One region of the Streptomyces sp. NPDC048506 genome, then DNA from elsewhere that is predicted to be linked to it. Evidence: riboswitches for the same ligand, from Rfam matches in the RefSeq annotation. Region 1 holds a riboswitch; each other region holds the start of a gene.

Region 1 (5,607 bases):
GCCGCACGCGACCACCCCACGCGCCCGCCTATGCCGGCGACGCCGAGAACGGCTACGAGTGCGGCGGCCGTGGTGGGGGAGAGGCCCAGCCGCTGCGAACCGAACAACGCCAGGTACGTATTGACCGAGGCGATACCGCAGCCGAGCAACAAGGAGAAGACCGCCAGCCGTTTCGTCACACCTCGCGAGGAGGACGGTGGGCGCTGGCCGGGAGCCGTCGCCGGCGCGTCGGGCGGCAGTGCGAGAGCGGCCCACCCCGCGGCCAATGCCGCCGTGCCCGCCGCCGTCCACACCGCACCGCGCCAGCCCACGCCCACGGCCAGCAGTGACAGCGGCAGCCCCGCCACGAAGGCGCCGAACTGCACTCCGGACTGCTTGAGCCCGGTGACCCCACCCCGCCGCTCGGCCGGAACGACGGCCAGGATCACCTTGTTGGTCGCCGGATTGGCCAGGGCCTGCGGCAGACCACCGAGCGCCACCGCGGCCAGCAGCATCCCCGCCCCCGGAGCGGCCCCGATCAACGTCAACGAGACCCCGGCGAGCAGCAACAGCACCACCAGACAGCGCCGCGGCCCGACCCGGTCAACCAACCGCCCCGCCACCGGCGACAGCAGAGCCGCCGCACCGAACCCGGCCGTGGTCGTCAGCCCCAGCACCGTCCGCGAGATGCCCAGCTCGCCGATCAGTCGCGGCCCGAGCGCCCCGATCAGGAAGAGCTGCATCATCGAGAAGGCCATCGCGCTCGTCAGCAGGACGGTCACAGCCGGGCCCGGCCCTCGCGACCCTGTTATGTCGCCGTCGGGTCCGCCGGCCTCCGCTTCTGTCTCCGCCCCTCGCTTCACTCGCACCGCAGCAGCCCTCCCGAGACGCCGGCCCGCGACCCCTCCATGGGGCCCGCCCCAGTCAGTCGTATGGGCCGGGTCGCCAGTTCCCGGTCGCCGGCCGACCGCAGGCTGGTCGTTCTTGTCAGCACCGCCGGCGGCTGAAGGTGACGCTTTACGCAGGCCATGGTCGGCATTCGGCCACCCCCTGTCCGAAACCGGTGGGGCGCCTTGTCATGATGTCGGTGCCATGCCTGTCACCGCTGCGCTGCGATATATCCGGGCCGCGGTGTTCGCCGCGGTCTGCGTCGTGTTGTCCGCGACAGGGCATGCCGTGATGTCCGGTCCTGCGCTGCCAGGGTGGACGCTCGCGGTGGCTTCGGCGGCGACTCCGACGCCGTCGAGCACTTCATACGCACCTCCCACCGCTGCGAGATCCGCCACGCCTCACGCGTCGTCTGCTCCGACGGCCTCGACCTCGACGGTCCCTCCGCCGCCACACCCATCGGCATGGGCTGCCACGTCTGCGAACGCTTCGACGGCTCCCAGCGCGCTGCACCGGCCCTCGGTCGCCCTCTGAAGATCGACCAGAACAGCGGCACGTTCGTGCCGTATCCGGTGGCGGACCGCCCGGCGTGACGGCGCCGCGGAGCACAGGAAGTAGGGCCGGCTCCCGTTGCGGTTACCCTGGCGTGGCAGCTGGTTCGCCCCGTCAGCCAGGCGGGCGTGTCGTAAGAGGGAACCCGGTGAGAGTCCGGGACTGCCCCGCAGCGGTGAGCGGGAACGACCGCCGTCATACGCACTGGGCCCGCATTCGGGCCCGGGAAGCGACGGCCAGTAGATGCCTGGTACGTACGACTCGTACGTGCGGGAGGCGTGCCCGCGAGTCCGAATACCTGCCGCTGCCCGTACGCCACGGGGCGTGCGGTGATCTCGGCGGCTCGACGGAGGCCGGCGGATCCGGGCACACGGTGTGCCCCTCCGTCACCGCTTCCTTCGCGCCCCGGGCCTGCTTGCCGCGACTCGCGAAGGAGAGTTGACGTGGCCGACCGAACCGTCACCCTGCATTCCGCTGCCAAGAAAACACCGGCTGATTCCCGGGTCACACTCGCGCACATCATGAGCGAGCACGACACCAACCTCTACGGCACCATCCACGGTGGCGTCGTGATGAAGCTCATCGATGACGCAGCCGCTGCCGCCGCCGGGCGCCACGCCGATGGCCCGGCCGTGACCGTCTCTGTCGACCGGATGACCTTTCTCGCCCCCGTGCGCGCCGGCGATCTGCTCAGCGTGCACGCCGAACTCGAACGCGCCGGCCGGACATCGATGACGGTGGTGGTCCGTGTGACGGCCGAGCGCTGGAACGCCGCCGGCCCCGTCGCCGAAGTGGCCACCGGCCGACTCACCTTCGTCGCGATCGACGCCGAAGGCACGCCCCGCCCGGTTCCCGCTCTTGACGACGGCGGGACGAACGCGCGTGGAGGCCAACTCGCCTAGCGACGTGCGCACGGGTGGTTCTGTTCGCGAGAAGCTCGTGAACAGAACCACCCGTGCCACCAGAGTGCCAGCAGGGTCCGGGCCAAAGCGGTGAGCTGGTACTCGACCTGCAGTGGCGCCTCAGGATGTGCGTGCCTTGCCACCAGTCCGTCGAACGACGACGAGGAGTAGCTGTTGGCCTTCCTCGGCTTCCCCGCCGAGCACTGGATCCATTTGCGCACCACGAACCCCATTGATTCCCCATCTCCACCGTGCGGTCGCGGACCAACGTCACCCGCGGGGCCGGCTCCCGCACCGCCGCCCTGGCCATGGTCTTCAAGCTGGTGGAGTCCGCCCAGCGGCGGTGGCGGGCGGTGAACGCGCCTCACCTGGTCGCGTCTGTCCGGGCAGGTGCACGCTTGGAAGTCGTACACCAGCGGTCGACGTACAGCACTGATTGGTGCGCGGCCGGCGCTGACAGGTCTCGCTCTTGGCCATCGACGAAGCCCGACCGTCGGTTAGGTCCCGGGTCGGCCCCGGGCCGCCCCCAGACAGAATCGGGGATGAAGCTGCTCTACAGAGCTGGACACCCCGGAAGTCGACCGCGCATCCAAGATGCTAGCCAGGGCCACTGACAACCCACCCTGCGAACGCGGCAGCCCTCGGCCCTGTTCCGCTCACCCCCTCACCCCCGCACCACAAGCGCACCAGATCGAGCGGGGAACAGCGGGGAGCCGGTGAAAGCAGCCCAACCCGACTGAGCCACGATCCGACCGATCGCCCACGTCAAGGCTGACCTGCGCCGATGCGGATCAGAACCTGCCTGGCCGGCGGATATCCACCTTTCACGGTCTTTCAGGTTCATGCCGTCTTACACAGCCGATTCTCCCCAGATTCTCCCATCGTGGCCACGCTCACGTGGTGCACGTCTTTGACAGTGCCTTGGCCGGCTGGCCGGTGGTCGAGCAGCCGGGCGGCGATCACAGCGGACCGGGGCATGTGGCGCTGGGCGGCGACGGATCGGGCCGTCTCAGGGCCATCACTCGTGGAGCCGCTCTCACTGGACGGGGAAGATCGCGCACGTGGTGGTGGCGTGTGCGTACACCTTCCCGTCGTCGACGCCGACCACCTGAGCCTCGGCGGTGCCGAGCGTGCGCCCGACGTGGACGGCGGTGCCGGTCGCCCGGAGCTTTCCGGTCCGCGCGGTCACCGGCCGGATGAGATGCACGTTGAGCTGTGCGGTCGTGTAGCCCGTACCGGCGGGCAGGCGGCTGAAGACCGCGGAGCCGAGCGCCGAGTCCAGCAGGGTGGTCAGGTAGCCGCCGTGCACGGTGCCCATCGGGTTGTACAGGTGCTCGCCGGTTCCGCCCTCGAAGACCGCCCGGCCGGGCTCGGCGTCGACGAGCGTGAAGCCGAGCGTGTGCGAGATGGGTGCCTGCGGCGTACGGCCCTCGATGATCGAACGCAGGAAGTCCAGGCCGGAAGGAGCGGTGGTTTCGGTGTTTTCGCTGCTCATGGCAGTAACGCTAGATCGCTTCCACGCCAAGACAAGTACGGATTCTGGACCGCTACCGTGGGCTGCATGAGTGGATACGGGCAGTTCTGCGCGGTCGCCCGCGCGCTGGAAGTCCTGGGTGAGCGGTGGACGCTGCTGGTCGTACGGGAGCTGCTGCTGGGCGAGCGGCATTTCAACGACATCCGCCGGGGTCTGCCGCGCATCTCACGGACCATGCTCTCGACGCGCCTGAAGACCCTGGAGAAGGCCGGGATCGTGTCACGGGAGGACGGCGGCTACCGGCTCACCGAGGCGGGCGAGAATCTGGCGCCGGTGGTGCGGGAACTGGGCGGCTGGGCCATGCACTGGGACCGGCGCGGCCTGCGGCCCGAACACCTCGACCCCGATGTCCTGGTGTGGGACATCCGCCGCCGTACCGTGACCGAGCACCTGCCGGAGCGGCGGACCATCGTCGAACTGCGCTTCCGCGGAACCGAGGGCGGGCCGTACTTCCTGCACATCGCCCGGCCGCAGGTCGACCTGTGCACTGACGACGGCGGCTTCGAGGTGGCCTTGCGAGTAGACGCCGACCTGGAGGCACTGACCCGCTACTGGCTCGGTGAGACACCATGGGCCCCGCTCCTGCGCTCAGGAGCCGTCACCTTGACCGGACCGAGCACGCTGCGACGGGCCTTCCCCACCTGGTTCTCCGGCTACCTGCTCCGCGCCACGCCTGCCACGGTCCCACACCGCGGTCGTGCTCCCATCGCCGGACAGCAGCTGAACACCGCGGTGGAGGACGGCGGGTGAGCGAACCCGGCGGCCGCGTTTGCGGCTGAATCCCCTTTGCGGACCGGTCAGTTCATTGCCTGGGGGCCAAGTGGGTGTTGATGCGGTCGACCGTGCCCTCAAGGACGGGTACGGGGCGCTGCCCACCGACGCGACGGCGCCCTCCGTATGGCCGGCGGGCGCCGTCCGCGTGATCAGGGCCGTCAGGGAAGCTGGAGTCCGGCAGCAGCGAGATCTGCCGCTGGACTCCGTCGTCACCGCCCAGTGCGGCATAGCTCGGGAGCAGCTTCTCGCAGAGTGCGGCGAGTTCGGCCTTCGGCTGCTTGGTCTTGAACGCGTAGTACTGGAAGGGCGGTCCGGCGTTGACGGACGGCTGCCCCTTGACGAGCGGTGTCCGCACCAGGAGCTCGCAGACCGGGTACAGCAACCCCTGCATCACAGCTATGAAGCTGCGTTCGTAGGCGTACCGGTCGCTCTGCGTGAACAGGTCCTTGTCCTGTGCGGGGTCGTGCACCTGCATGGGCGTCTGGTAGATGGCGTCCAGAAGCGCCAGGACGTAGCAGTAGACGGCGTTGGAGAACTCCATCAGGTCCTTGACGTTCTGGTCCGCCTTGACGGTCTTCAGGTCCGGGTCGTCGAGCACCGGCCAGATGACTTCGGCGTCGTCGATCGTGTACTTCTGCTTGCCGGTGTCGTCACAGACGACACCGATGCCGTCGAGGCCCTTCGCGATGTCGGAGAACTTGGTGTAGTGGGACGCCTGCCACTTGCCGATGTCCTGCGGCGGGTGGTCGTCCGTGCGCACGATCGGGTCGGGGAGCAGGCCCTTGTCCTCGGGAGCTCCCTCGCCCTGCTCGACGATGATCTGCATCGCCTGGATCGCGGACGCCTCGTCCACGATGAGCCGCGGCTGGTCGGAGCCGCCGTTCTGGTTCCAGTAGGCCCGGTGGTACTGGAACTTCCACAGGTCCTTCTTCGCCCTGGCCCAGTCGATGGTCGAGCTGAGGTTGTGGATGCCCCGTT
Region 2 (5,607 bases), on a different contig from region 1:
TGCCGACGGGCCGGGCGAGCGTCTTCTCGGCCGCGAACCGGACCCGTACCGGCAACAGGCCGAGCCCCTCGACCGTGCCCGCCTTCGACTCGACGTCGTCCTCGATGCGCTCGCCCAGCATCTGGAAGCCGCCGCAGATGCCCAGCACCGGGCGGCCCTCGGCGGCCCGGCGGGCGATCGCCGCGGCCAGTCCGCGCTCGCGCAGCCACCCGAGCGCCCGGACGGTGCCCCGGGTGCCCGGCAGCACCACCAGGTCGGCGTCGGCCAGCTCCTCGGGCCGGTCCACGAACCGCACCACCACGCCCGGTTCGGCGGCCAGCGCGTCCACATCGGTGAAGTTCGACATCAGCGGCACCGCGCAGACCGCCACCCGCAGCACGTCCGCGCCGTGCGGGGGCGCCACCACGCTCTCGCGGACCGCGCCGCGCAGAGACACCCCCATCCCGTCCTCCTCGTCGATGCCGAGCCCGTGGGCGAAGGGCAGCACGCCCAGCGTGGGCCGACCGGTCAGGCCCCGCAGCATGTCCAACCCCGGCTCCAGCAGCGTCACATCGCCCCGGAACTTGTTGACGAGGTACCCGGCGACCAGCGCCTGGTCCTCCTTCGACAGCAGCGCGGTGGTCCCGAAGAACGACGCGAACACCCCGCCGCGGTCGATGTCGCCGACCACCACCACCGGTATCCGGGCGGCCCGGGCGATGCCCATGTTCACGATGTCGGTGCGCCGCAGATTGATCTCGGCGGGGCTGCCGGCGCCCTCGCAGATCACCGCGTCGTGCGTCCGCCGCAGCTCGGCCAGGCACCCGGTCACGGTGTCCAGCAACTGCTCCTGGCGCCCCGCGTGGTAGCCGCGGGCACTGAGCTCGCCCACCGGCTTGCCCAGCAGCACCACCTGGCTGCTGCGGTCGCCGCCCGGCTTGAGCAGGACCGGGTTCATCAGCGCGGTCGGCTCCACGCGGGCCGCGGCGGCCTGCATCGCCTGGGCCCGCCCGATCTCCTCGCCCTGGCGCGTCACGAACGAATTGAGCGACATGTTCTGCGCCTTGAACGGCGCCACCCGGACGCCCTGCCGGACCAGCCAGCGGCAGATCCCCGCCGTCACCACGCTCTTGCCGGCGTCGGACGTCGTGCCGGCCACCATCAGGCCACCGCCGACGCCCGCACCGGACGAGGCCTTCAACTTCCTGTTCACCGGGGTCCCTTCCCGCTCGCGCTGCCGCTCCGGTACCCGCTCGCACTGCGGTTCCCGCGCCGTGCCGCGGCCACCGCCAGCCGCCCCGCCACCGTCGCCGCCAGCGCCAGCGCGCTCACCCGTCGGGAGAGCCGCACCGCCCGCTCGATGTCGTCCGCGGTGGCCGGCCGCGCCGCGCCGTTGAGCACCGGGCGGTGCTCGACGCGCCCGCCGTACGCCAGCGTGCCGCCCAGCCGTACGCCCAGGGCGCCCGCGAAGGACGCCTCGACCGGGCCCGCGTTGGGGCTCGGGTGGGCACCGCCGTCCGCCCGCCAGGCCCGCAGCGCACCGCGCCGGTCCGGGCCGGCGAGCACGGTCAGTGCGGCGGTCAGCCGGGAGCCGGGCCAGCCGGCCAGGTCGTCGAGCCGGGCCGCGGCCCAGCCGAAGCGGCGGTAGCGCGGCGACCGGTGACCCACCATCGCGTCCAGGGTGTTCACCGCCCGGAACGCCACCAGCCCGGGCACTCCGCCGAGCGCGCCCCACACCAGGGCGCCCACCACCGCGTCCGAGGTGTTCTCGGCGACCGACTCCACCACCGCGCGGGCCATCTGCGGCCCGTCCAGCGCCTGCGGATCGCGCCCGCACAGATGCGGCAACCGCTCCCGCGCCACGTCCAGATCGCCCGCCGTGAGCGCACCGCCGACGGCCCGCGCCTCCCGGCCGAGCGAGGTGCCGCCCAGCACCGCCCACACCGTCGCCGCGGTCAGCGTGACCCGGGCGCCGCGGCGGCGCCCCACGGCGCGCTGCAACAGGGCGGCACCGGCGGCCGCGCCGCCCGCGCACAGCACGGTGTGCGCCGCCCCGTAGCCGCGGTGGTCGCGCCACAGCCGTCGCTCGACGGCGCCCGCGGCCCGGCCGAACGCGGCCACCGGATGGCCGCGCCGGGGATCCGCCGCGATCAGGTCGCCGAGGAAGCCGAGGGCCGCGCCGCACGCATATCCCGCGTGTTCGCCGCGCATCGGGTCAGGCCGCCGGCAGGGCGTGTCCGCACGGTCCCGCCTGGGCCGCGACGCCTGGGACGCCTGGCACGGCGCCTCGAACGGGCCCTGCGGCAGCGGGCATCGGGGCTCTCGAAGGGCAGCCGGGCATGGGCGTACGTCCTCACTCAGGGTCCGCGCCCTGGTTCGACGGAACGGCGACGAGAGTCTCCTGGCTCCCGGATCGGCGTGGCCTCCGGCCTTCCAGTCCGTACGGGTACGGACCGTGGCCCTCGTCGGAGGGACGCTCCCCGGTGACAGTGGCGGGACCGCGCCGGATTCTCACCGGACTTCCTCTTCTGTCGCCGATTGGCCCCGGCAGTCCACCACGCCCCGCGAATGCCCGTCAACTCACCCCTGACCTGCGGCGCTGCACCACGGCGGGCGCTGTGGCGGACGCCACAGGGTGGCTGTGGCGTCACAGACGGTTGCCCCTGCCCCTGATCCCACGTCACTATCTGGTGCACGGTGGCGACGGGGCCGCCGGAAGGGGGGCCGGGGGATGCCGGAGAGCGCCGATCGACATGAGGGTCGTCACGAGATCAGCATCAGGGTCACGGGGACGAACAATCCGCAGCAGGATCTCGACGACCTCCGGGCGTGGTTGGAGCGCGAACCCTGGCTGACCCGCCAGGAACACTCCTGGGAGCAGCGGCCGCACCCCGCCCCGGAGACCGGCCCGCCCGACGGACCCGATCTGGGTGACATGGCCGTGGGCGTGGACGACCTGATCCTGGTGATCGTGGGCGCGGTCGCCACCGAGGTCACCAAGGGGCTGAGCATCGCCCTGCGGGAGTGGCTGCGGCGCCGCAAGGAGGAGCGCGCCGCGGGCGAGGCGCCCGCCGTCGACGTCGGCACCGGCGGGGAGGTGCACACGGTCGGCGACACCACACGCCGCGATCCCGGCAGCCCGGCGCACGGGGGCGGCAGCACCGTCGAGGACTGAGCCGGATGTCCGAATACGACGCACGGGGAAAGCTCAACCGCGCGCTGCTGATCTGCGTCCACGACTACACCACCCTCACCGACCTGCCCGCGGTGGAGGACAACGCCGCGGAGCTCCGCCGCGCGCTCACCGGCACCGATCTGTTCACCGCCGACGAGGTCACGCTCTGCCGCCCCGAGGAGCCGTGGGAGCTGGTGCAGGCGCTCACCGCCGCCGCCGACGAGGCGCGCGGGCTGCTGCTGGTGCACTTCTCGGGCCACGGCTGGGTCGGCAGCGACGGCGGCGATCTCCAGCTGATGGTCGGCGCGTCGGTGCCCCGGCAGAGCCACACCACCGTCTCCTGGCAGGACATGGTCCTCTCCTGCCTCGACAACGCCCGGGCCGAGCGCATCGTGATCGTCCTGGAGTGCTGCTACTCCGGCAACGCCGACGGTGCCTTCCACTCCCGCCGCAAGCCGATGTCGCTGCTGATGGCCGCCCAGCCCAACCGCCGGATCTTCAGCGGCGACGAACCGGCCGGCGGCACGCTCTTCACCCGGGCCGTGGTGGAGGTCCTGGAACACGGCATCCCCGGCCGCCGGTTCGTCACCTTCGAGGACCTGGTGCGGGAGCTGCGGGTGCGGCTCGCCGACGAGCGGACCCCGATGGGTGACGTGTGGGAGCCGCGGTCGGCGAAGCAGAACACCGTCGACGACGTCGTCCTGACCTTCGCCACCCCCGAAGTGCGGCTGCCGACCCCGCCGCGGGTCCGCTTACGCCGCTGGTTCAACCAGCACCTCCGGCCCCGGCTGCGGCTGCTGCTGGCCCTGTGCACGGTGCTGGTGCTGGCCGCCGCCGGGCTGGTCGCCCTCCAGGTGCTGCGCCCGCTGCCGGACTGCCCGCCCGCCCTGGAGCTGCGGCTGCTGACCGCCCCGGAGGCCGAACCCGCCCTGCGCCAGGCTGCGTTCGACTACGAGATGTCCGAGCTCAACACCCGCCCGCTGCCCGGCGAGGGCGACCTGCCGCGCGGCTGCCGGCGCGCCCAGATCACCGTCTACTCCGCCGCCAAGGACCAGGTCGACCAGGGCTTCGCCGCCGCCGACCGCTGGCAGGGCGAGGCCAAGGGCACCGGCCGGGGCGCGTCCGACACCAAGGGCCCCGACCCTCTCTACCGGCCGGGGCCGCAGCCCGACCTGTGGATCCCCGAATCCACCGCCGACTACGAGGAGGCCCGCCGCGGGATGCCCCCGGCCGGCTCCCCGGCGGCCCTGCACAACACCGGCCCGGTCGCCTACAGCCCACTGGTCGTCGGCATCCCGGCCACCAAGCGGCTGGACGACGTCGAACCGGTCGGCGCCTCCTGGCGGGACCTGCTCGCCGGCACCGACAGCGCCCACGGCGACCTGAGACTCCTCCGCCCGAGTCCGGTGCTGTCCGGCACCGGACTGCTGCACACCATCGGCCTCTACCTCGCGGGCGACGGCTCCGCCATCGGCCCGTCGGGCGACCCCGACCCGGCCCTCGCCGAGGGCGCCGAGCAGCGGCTGTCCGCACCGGGCAGCCAGTACGCGGGCAGCACCGAGCTGCTCTGCTCGCTGCGCCCGGCCGCCGGCCCGGACCGCCGGGGCGGCCCCGGCACCGGCCAGGGCGCCCACGCGGCGCCGCTGGTCTCCGAGAAGTCCCTCGCCGACTTCAACCTCGGCCACGCGATCGGCAGTTGCCCCGCCCAGGACGCCCCGCTCGCCCCCGGCGACCGGTACGCGGCGTACTACCCCAGGAACGTGCCGGCGCTCGACCACCCGCTGATCCGGGTCGACTGGCGCGGCACCACGGACGCCACCCCCAGGCGGGCCGCGGTCGACCGGTTCGCCGGCTGGCTGCGGGACCCGGCCGGCGGCCAGCGGACCCTCGTCGGGCAGGGCTACCGTCCGGTGACCGGCGGGGCCGGCGCGGACGGCGGCGGGCAGCCCGTGCTCCCGGCGGGCTCGCCGCTGCGGAGCAGCCGCGCGGGCGCCGACCTGGACGCCCCGGTCAACCGGTTCGCGGTCGGCCCCGGCCAGGTCGCCCGGGTGCTGGACGGCTACGACAAGGCCCAGAAGTCCAGCCGGCTGCTGATCCTGATGGACGCCTCCACGTCGATGGCCGACGGCGGCAAGCTGCCGGTGGCGCTCGCCGCGGCGGGCCGAGTCCTGGAGATGGTCGGCGACCGCCACACCTACGGCCTGTGGACCTTCCCGGACCGTGCGCACCCCGGCGACCGGGGGTCGGTGCGCCGGGTCGTCCCGCTCGGCACCGCCGACCCTGCCCGGGGCAAGACCGAGCTGGAGAGGATCGGCAGGGGAGGCCCGGGCGAGCTCGTCGACCACGGCGCCGCCATGGAGGAGGCGTTGACCGTCGCGGTACGGGAGATGAAGAAGTCGGCCGGCAGCAATCAGGCGATCGTGCTGATCCTCGACGAGGACGACGGCGGGCCG
Region 3 (5,607 bases), on a different contig from region 1:
ATCCGTACGGGCCTCCGGCGGCAAGCTCACCGCGGTCGAGGTCAAGGACGACAAGGGCGCCAAGGTCGCCGGGCGGCTGGCCGGCGGCGGCGCCTCATGGACCTCTGACGGCAAGGTCCGGCCGCAGACCACCTACACCGTGAAGACCACCGCGAAGTCGACGCAGGGCAAGGAGTCCTCCGCCACCTCGACGTTCACCACGGAGCAGGCCGACAAGGTCAACAAGCTCACCAACACCCCGGGCGGCGGCCAGACCGTCGGCACCGGCATGCCGATATCGATCCTCTTCGACCACCCGATAGCCAAGGACCGGCGCGCCGAGATCGAGAAGGCACTGAAGGTCACCTCCCAGCCGAAGGTCGAGGGCTCCTGGGGCTGGGTCAAGGACTGGTCCGGCAAGGACCGGATCGACTGGCGGCCCAAGGACTACTGGCCGGCCGGCACCAAGGTCTCGGTGAACGGCGCGCTGGGCGGTATCAACTCCGGGACGGCCGGCGGCTGGTTCGCCCGGGACTACACCTTCGGCTTCACCGTCGGCGCCGACCGCAAGGCCGTCATCGACGTCCCCTCGCACACCCTGACCATGTACGAGAACGGCAAGAACGTCGGCAGCATCACCGGCTCCGCGGGCTCCCCGCAGGACCCGACCCGCGGTGGGGTGCACACCGTGCGCAGCAAGAACGCGGCGGAGACGATGGACTCCGCCACCATCGGCCACGGCGACGAGTGGATGCTGGACTCGCAGTGGGTCACCCACCTCACCGCCTCCGGGACCTTCCTGCACTCCGCCCCGTGGAACAAGTCGCTCGGCGTGGTCAACAACAGCCACGGCTGCTTCGGCATGACCACCTCGGACGCCAAGAAGGTCTACGACTTCCTGACGATCGGCTCCACGGTCGAGGTGAAGGGCACCACCAACCCCAACAAGACCGACGTCGGCAACGGCCTGGAGGTCTGGCAGGAGACCTGGCAGCAGTGGCAGCAGCGCAGCGCCCTGAAGTAGGCCCCCGACCGGGGAGTTGAGCGCACGCCGCCGCCCGGCATCCGGGCGGCGGCGTTCGACGCTCCGGCTCCCGGCGGGCTGCGCCGGGTCAGCGGACCTCGTGCACCGTGCGGCGGTAGGTGGAGCGCTTGTCCTCGATGTCGGCCCAGCGGTCGCCGTAGACGTTCTCGGTGATGCCGGGCTGCCGCAGGAAGTCGTGCGGGAAGCCCAGCGGCACCGCGCTCGCCGCGTCCAGCCGTGCCAGCGCCGCCCCGTCCAGCTCGACGTCGAGGCCGGCGAGGTTGTCGGCGAGCTGGCTCTCCTTGGTGGCGCCGATGATCGGGATGACGTTGCCGGGCCGGCTGCGCAGCCACGCCAGCGCCACCTGCGCGGGGCTCCAGCCGCCCTGCTCGGCGATCTCCAGTACCGCGGTGAGGGTCTCGTCCTCGTTGTGGTCCCCTGTGTGGCTGCCGGTGACGTCCAGCCGGCCGGTCTCGCCGCGGCGGTACTTGCCGGTGAGCTTGCCGGCCGCCAGCGGCGCCCACGCCAGTACGGCCAGGTCGAAGGCGCGGGCCTGCGGCAGCAACTCCCGCTCCGGTGTCCGCTCCAGCAGGTTGTAGCGCAGCTGCGAGCCGGCGAACGCGCTCCAGCCGCGCAGCTCGGCGAGGGTGTTGGCCTGCGCGATCTCCCAGGCCGGCCAGTCGGAGACGCCCAGGTGGAGCACCTTGCCCGAGCGCACCAGGTCGTCGAGCGCCCGCATCAGCTCGTCGACCGGGGTGAAGTTGTCCCGGGCGTGCACCCACAGCACGTCGAGGTGGTCGGTGCGCAGCCGGTCCAGGCTCGCCTCCACCGACCGGACCAGGTTCTTGCGGTGGTTGCCCGCCGCGTTCACATCGCCCTTACGGGTCGCGCAGGTGTACTTGCTGGCCAGCACGAAGCTGTCCCGGCGGCCTTCGAGCAGCTCCCCGAGCAACTGCTCGGCGGCGCCGTCGGTGTAGTTGTTGGCGGTGTCGAGGAAGTTGCCGCCGGCGTCGGCGTAGGCGTCCAGGATCCGGCTGCTGGTGTGCTTGGCCGCGCCCCATCCCCACTCCTCGCCGAAGGTCATGGTCCCCAGGCTCAGCTCGCTGACCCGCAGGCCGGTCTTGCCGAACAGTGTGTAGCGCACGGTGTTCCCTTCGCTCGGTAGGTGATCACCACGCTAGGAGTTGAAGCGCTCTCCAACGCGAGGCGTGCCCGGCGCGGGTGACCGGATCACCGGGGAGGGCCTACAGGGGTCGGGAGGGCATCGCCTAGGCTGGCCCTTGCGTCTGGTTCGCCCTGCCCGCCAGGCAGGTGCGTCGTAAGAGGGAACCCGGTGGAAATCCGGGACTGCCCCGCAGCGGTGAGTGGGAACGACCGCCGTCACACGCACTGGGCCCGTCCGGGCCTGGGAAGCGACGGCCAGTAGGTATCCGCCCTTGGCGGACGTGCCCGCGAGTCCGAAGACCTGCCAGTGCCCCCGCACGACCGGTGTGCGGGGTGATCTCGGTGACCTTCGAGGGCGGGTCGGCGGACACACCAGGCGGCACGGGCGGCGGCAGCGCACCCGCGACCCGCCCGGTGGGCCACCCCTTCGCGCCCTCCCCCGTCCCGGGGTCCACAGAGGCACGCTCGCGAAGGAGAGTTCCGTGACCAGCACGTCCACAGCCGCGGCAGTACGGGCCACCGTGCACGGCTACCCCCGGCAGGGGCAGCACCGCGAACTGAAGAAGGCCATCGAGGGGTACTGGAAGGGCCGCGTCGACGCGGACGCCCTGAGGGCCACCGCCGCCGGGCTGCGCCGCACGGCCTGGCAGCAGCTCACCGCGGCCGGTATCGACGAGGTGCCGACCGGCGACTTCTCGTACTACGACCACGTCCTGGACACCAGCGTGATGGTCGGCGCGATCCCGGCCCGGCACCGTGCCGCGGTGGCCGCCGATCCCCTGGACGGCTACTTCGCCATGGCCCGCGGCACCCAGGACCTGGCGCCGCTGGAGATGACCAAGTGGTTCGACACCAACTACCACTATCTCGTACCGGAGTTGGGGCCGGAGGCGGTCTTCGTCGCGGACTCCGCCAAGCAGGTCGGCGAACTGACCGAGGCCCTCGCACTCGGCCTCGCCGCCCGCCCGGTCCTGGTCGGGCCGGTCAGCTACCTGCTGCTGGCCAAGCCCGCGCCCGGTGTCGCCGCCGGGTTCGAACCGCTGACGCTGCTCGACCGGCTGCTGCCCGTCTACGCCGAGGTGCTCGCCGACCTCCGGGCGGCCGGCGCCGAGTGGGTGCAGCTCGACGAGCCCGCTCTCGTCCAGGACCGCAACCCCGCCGAACTGGCCGCCGCCGCCCGCGCCTACCACCACCTGGGCACCCTCACCGACCGCCCGAAGCTGCTGGTCGCCTCGTACTTCGACCGGCTGGGCGAGGCGCTGCCGGTACTGGCCAAGGCGCCCGTCGACGGCCTGGCGCTGGACTTCACCGAATCCGCGGCGGCCAACCTGGACGATCTGGCGGCGGTCGGCGGGCTCCCCGGCAAGCGCCTGGTCGCCGGCGTGGTCAACGGCCGCAACGTCTGGCTCAACGACTTCGAGAAGTCCCTGACCACCTTGGGCACCCTGCTCGGCCTCGCCGACCGGGTCGACGTCGCGTCCTCCTGCTCGCTGCTGCACGTCCCGCTCGACGCCACCGCCGAGCGGGAGATCGACCCGCAGATCGCCCGCTGGCTGGCCTTCGCCCGTCAGAAGACCACGGAGATCGTCACCCTGGCCCGCGGCCTGCTCCGGGGCACCGACACCATCGCGGCCGAACTGGCCGCCAATCGCGCCGCGCTGGCCTCCCGGGCCGGCTCGGCACTCACCCACGACCCGGCGGTGCGCGCCCGCGCCGCGGCCGTCACCGAGGCCGACGGTCGCCGGACCCTGCCGTACGCCGAGCGGGCCGCCGCCCAACGCGCCCGGCTGGGACTGCCGTTGCTGCCGACCACCACCATCGGCTCGTTCCCGCAGACCGCCGAGCTGCGCACCGCCCGCGCCGAGCTGCGGGCCGGCCGGATCGACACCGCCGGGTACGAGGAGCGGATCGCGGCCGAGATCCGCGAGGTGCTCACCTTCCAGGAGAAGGCCGGCCTGGACGTGCTGGTGCACGGCGAGCCGGAACGCAACGACATGGTCCAGTACTTCGCCGAACAGCTCACCGGCTACCTGGCCACCCAGCACGGCTGGGTCCAGTCGTACGGCACCCGTTACGTCCGGCCGCCGGTCCTCGCCGGGGACGTCGCCCGCCCCGGGCCGATGACGGTGCGTTGGACGGCCTACGCCCAGTCGCTCACCGACCGGCCGGTCAAGGGCATGCTGACCGGTCCGGTCACCATGCTGGCCTGGTCCTTCGTCCGCGACGACCAGCCGCTCGGCGACACCGCCCGCCAGGTGGCGCTGGCCCTGCGCGACGAGGTCGACGACCTCGAAGCGGCGGGCAGTTCGGTCATCCAGGTGGACGAGCCGGCGCTGCGCGAGACGCTGCCGCTGCGCGCCGCCGACCGCGCGGGGTACCTCGCCTGGGCCACCGAGGCCTTCCGCCTCACCACCGGCGGCGTCCGCCCGGACACCCAGATCCACACCCACATGTGCTACGCGGAGTTCGGCGACATCGTCCGGGCCATCGACGACCTGGACGCCGATGTGATCAGCCTGGAGGCGGCCCGCTCCCATATGCAGGTCGCCGACGAGCTGGCCGCGGCCGACTACCCCCGCGAGGTGGGGCCCGGCGTCTACGACATCCACTCCCCGCGGGTACCGAGCGCCGCGGAGGCAACGGGCCTGTTGCGCAAGGGACTTGAGGCGATCCCCGCCGAGCGCCTGTGGGTCAACCCGGACTGCGGGCTGAAGACCCGTGGCTGGCCCGAGGTCCGCGCGGCGCTGGAGAACCTGGTCGCGGCGGCGCGGGAGGTCCGCGCCGGCCTGCCGGACGCGGCCTCCTGACGCCACGGGGCGCCCGCCGGATCGGCGGGCGCCCCGTTCCCCGCGGTGCGGGGGAGCGCGCGAACCTCGTCGCCGGCGGTCAGCCGGTGATGAGTGCCGGGTCGCTCACGCCCGCCTGGCCGTTCTCGACGTGGCCGGCGAACCGGCGCAGGAAGGTCTTGTCGGTGTCGGAGGTGACCGACAGGTCGTACCAGCGCTTGCTGGCCCGCAGGTCGACCGTGTGCTCCACGGTGGCGCCCGCCTTCACCTTGAAGGTCTCCGCGGCGCCGCCGTACGCGTTCGTCACGGTGAGGTTGGCGGCGGCGCTGCCCGCGTTCTTCAGGGTCAGCTTGATGTTGCCGCTGGCCTTGTCGTGGCGGGCGGTCACCTCGGGGCCGGCGGTCTTGCCGGGGCCCTTGAAGACGCGCAGGAAGCCGTTCGGACCGAACACCGACAGGTCGTGGGCGCCCTTGGAGTACGCCGAGTTCCAGGTGTCGGAGATCTTCTTGCCGGCCTCGGTGGTGTAGGTCCAGGGGCCGTCGGTGCGGTTGCCGGAGCGGACGTGGAAGCAGACGCCCGCCGCGTCGCCGCCGCTGAAGGTGAGGGTGAACGTGCCGGCCGCCGGGTCCGCGGAGCCGTCGACCAGCGGCGCGT

The links. A riboswitch is a leader RNA that binds a small molecule or an ion and turns the genes downstream of it on or off. The one in region 1 is predicted to bind cobalamin.
Region 2: linked by a shared signal. The riboswitch ahead of AB0C96_RS13185 (cobalamin biosynthesis protein) and the one ahead of AB0C96_RS14545 (acyl-CoA thioesterase) in region 1 are both predicted to bind cobalamin.
Region 3: linked by a shared signal. The riboswitch ahead of metE (5-methyltetrahydropteroyltriglutamate--homocysteine S-methyltransferase) and the one ahead of AB0C96_RS14545 (acyl-CoA thioesterase) in region 1 are both predicted to bind cobalamin.

What each region holds. Positions count from the first base shown of each region.
Region 1 is NZ_JBEZIX010000015.1:56,831-62,437, forward strand. It holds gene AB0C96_RS14535 (MFS transporter) at 1-761, opposite strand, end outside; partial or broken gene AB0C96_RS14540 (short-chain fatty acyl-CoA regulator family protein) at 1,251-1,460, shown strand; cobalamin riboswitch at 1,541-1,722, shown strand; gene AB0C96_RS14545 (acyl-CoA thioesterase) at 1,941-2,321, shown strand; partial or broken gene AB0C96_RS14550 (transposase) at 2,478-2,716, shown strand; gene AB0C96_RS14555 (PaaI family thioesterase) at 3,358-3,816, opposite strand; gene AB0C96_RS14560 (helix-turn-helix domain-containing protein) at 3,883-4,605, shown strand; gene AB0C96_RS14565 (ferritin-like domain-containing protein) at 4,658-5,607, opposite strand, start outside.
Region 2 is NZ_JBEZIX010000013.1:119,034-124,640, forward strand. It holds gene AB0C96_RS13180 (cobyric acid synthase) at 1-1,141, opposite strand, end outside; gene AB0C96_RS13185 (cobalamin biosynthesis protein) at 1,189-2,190, opposite strand; cobalamin riboswitch at 2,374-2,507, opposite strand; gene AB0C96_RS13190 (hypothetical protein) at 2,711-3,154, shown strand; gene AB0C96_RS13195 (caspase family protein) at 3,160-5,607, shown strand, end outside.
Region 3 is NZ_JBEZIX010000014.1:72,846-78,452, forward strand. It holds gene AB0C96_RS13840 (Ig-like domain-containing protein) at 1-1,003, shown strand, start outside; gene AB0C96_RS13845 (aldo/keto reductase) at 1,092-2,147, opposite strand; cobalamin riboswitch at 2,289-2,476, shown strand; gene metE (5-methyltetrahydropteroyltriglutamate--homocysteine S-methyltransferase) at 2,650-4,974, shown strand; gene AB0C96_RS13855 (phosphocholine-specific phospholipase C) at 5,054-5,607, opposite strand, start outside.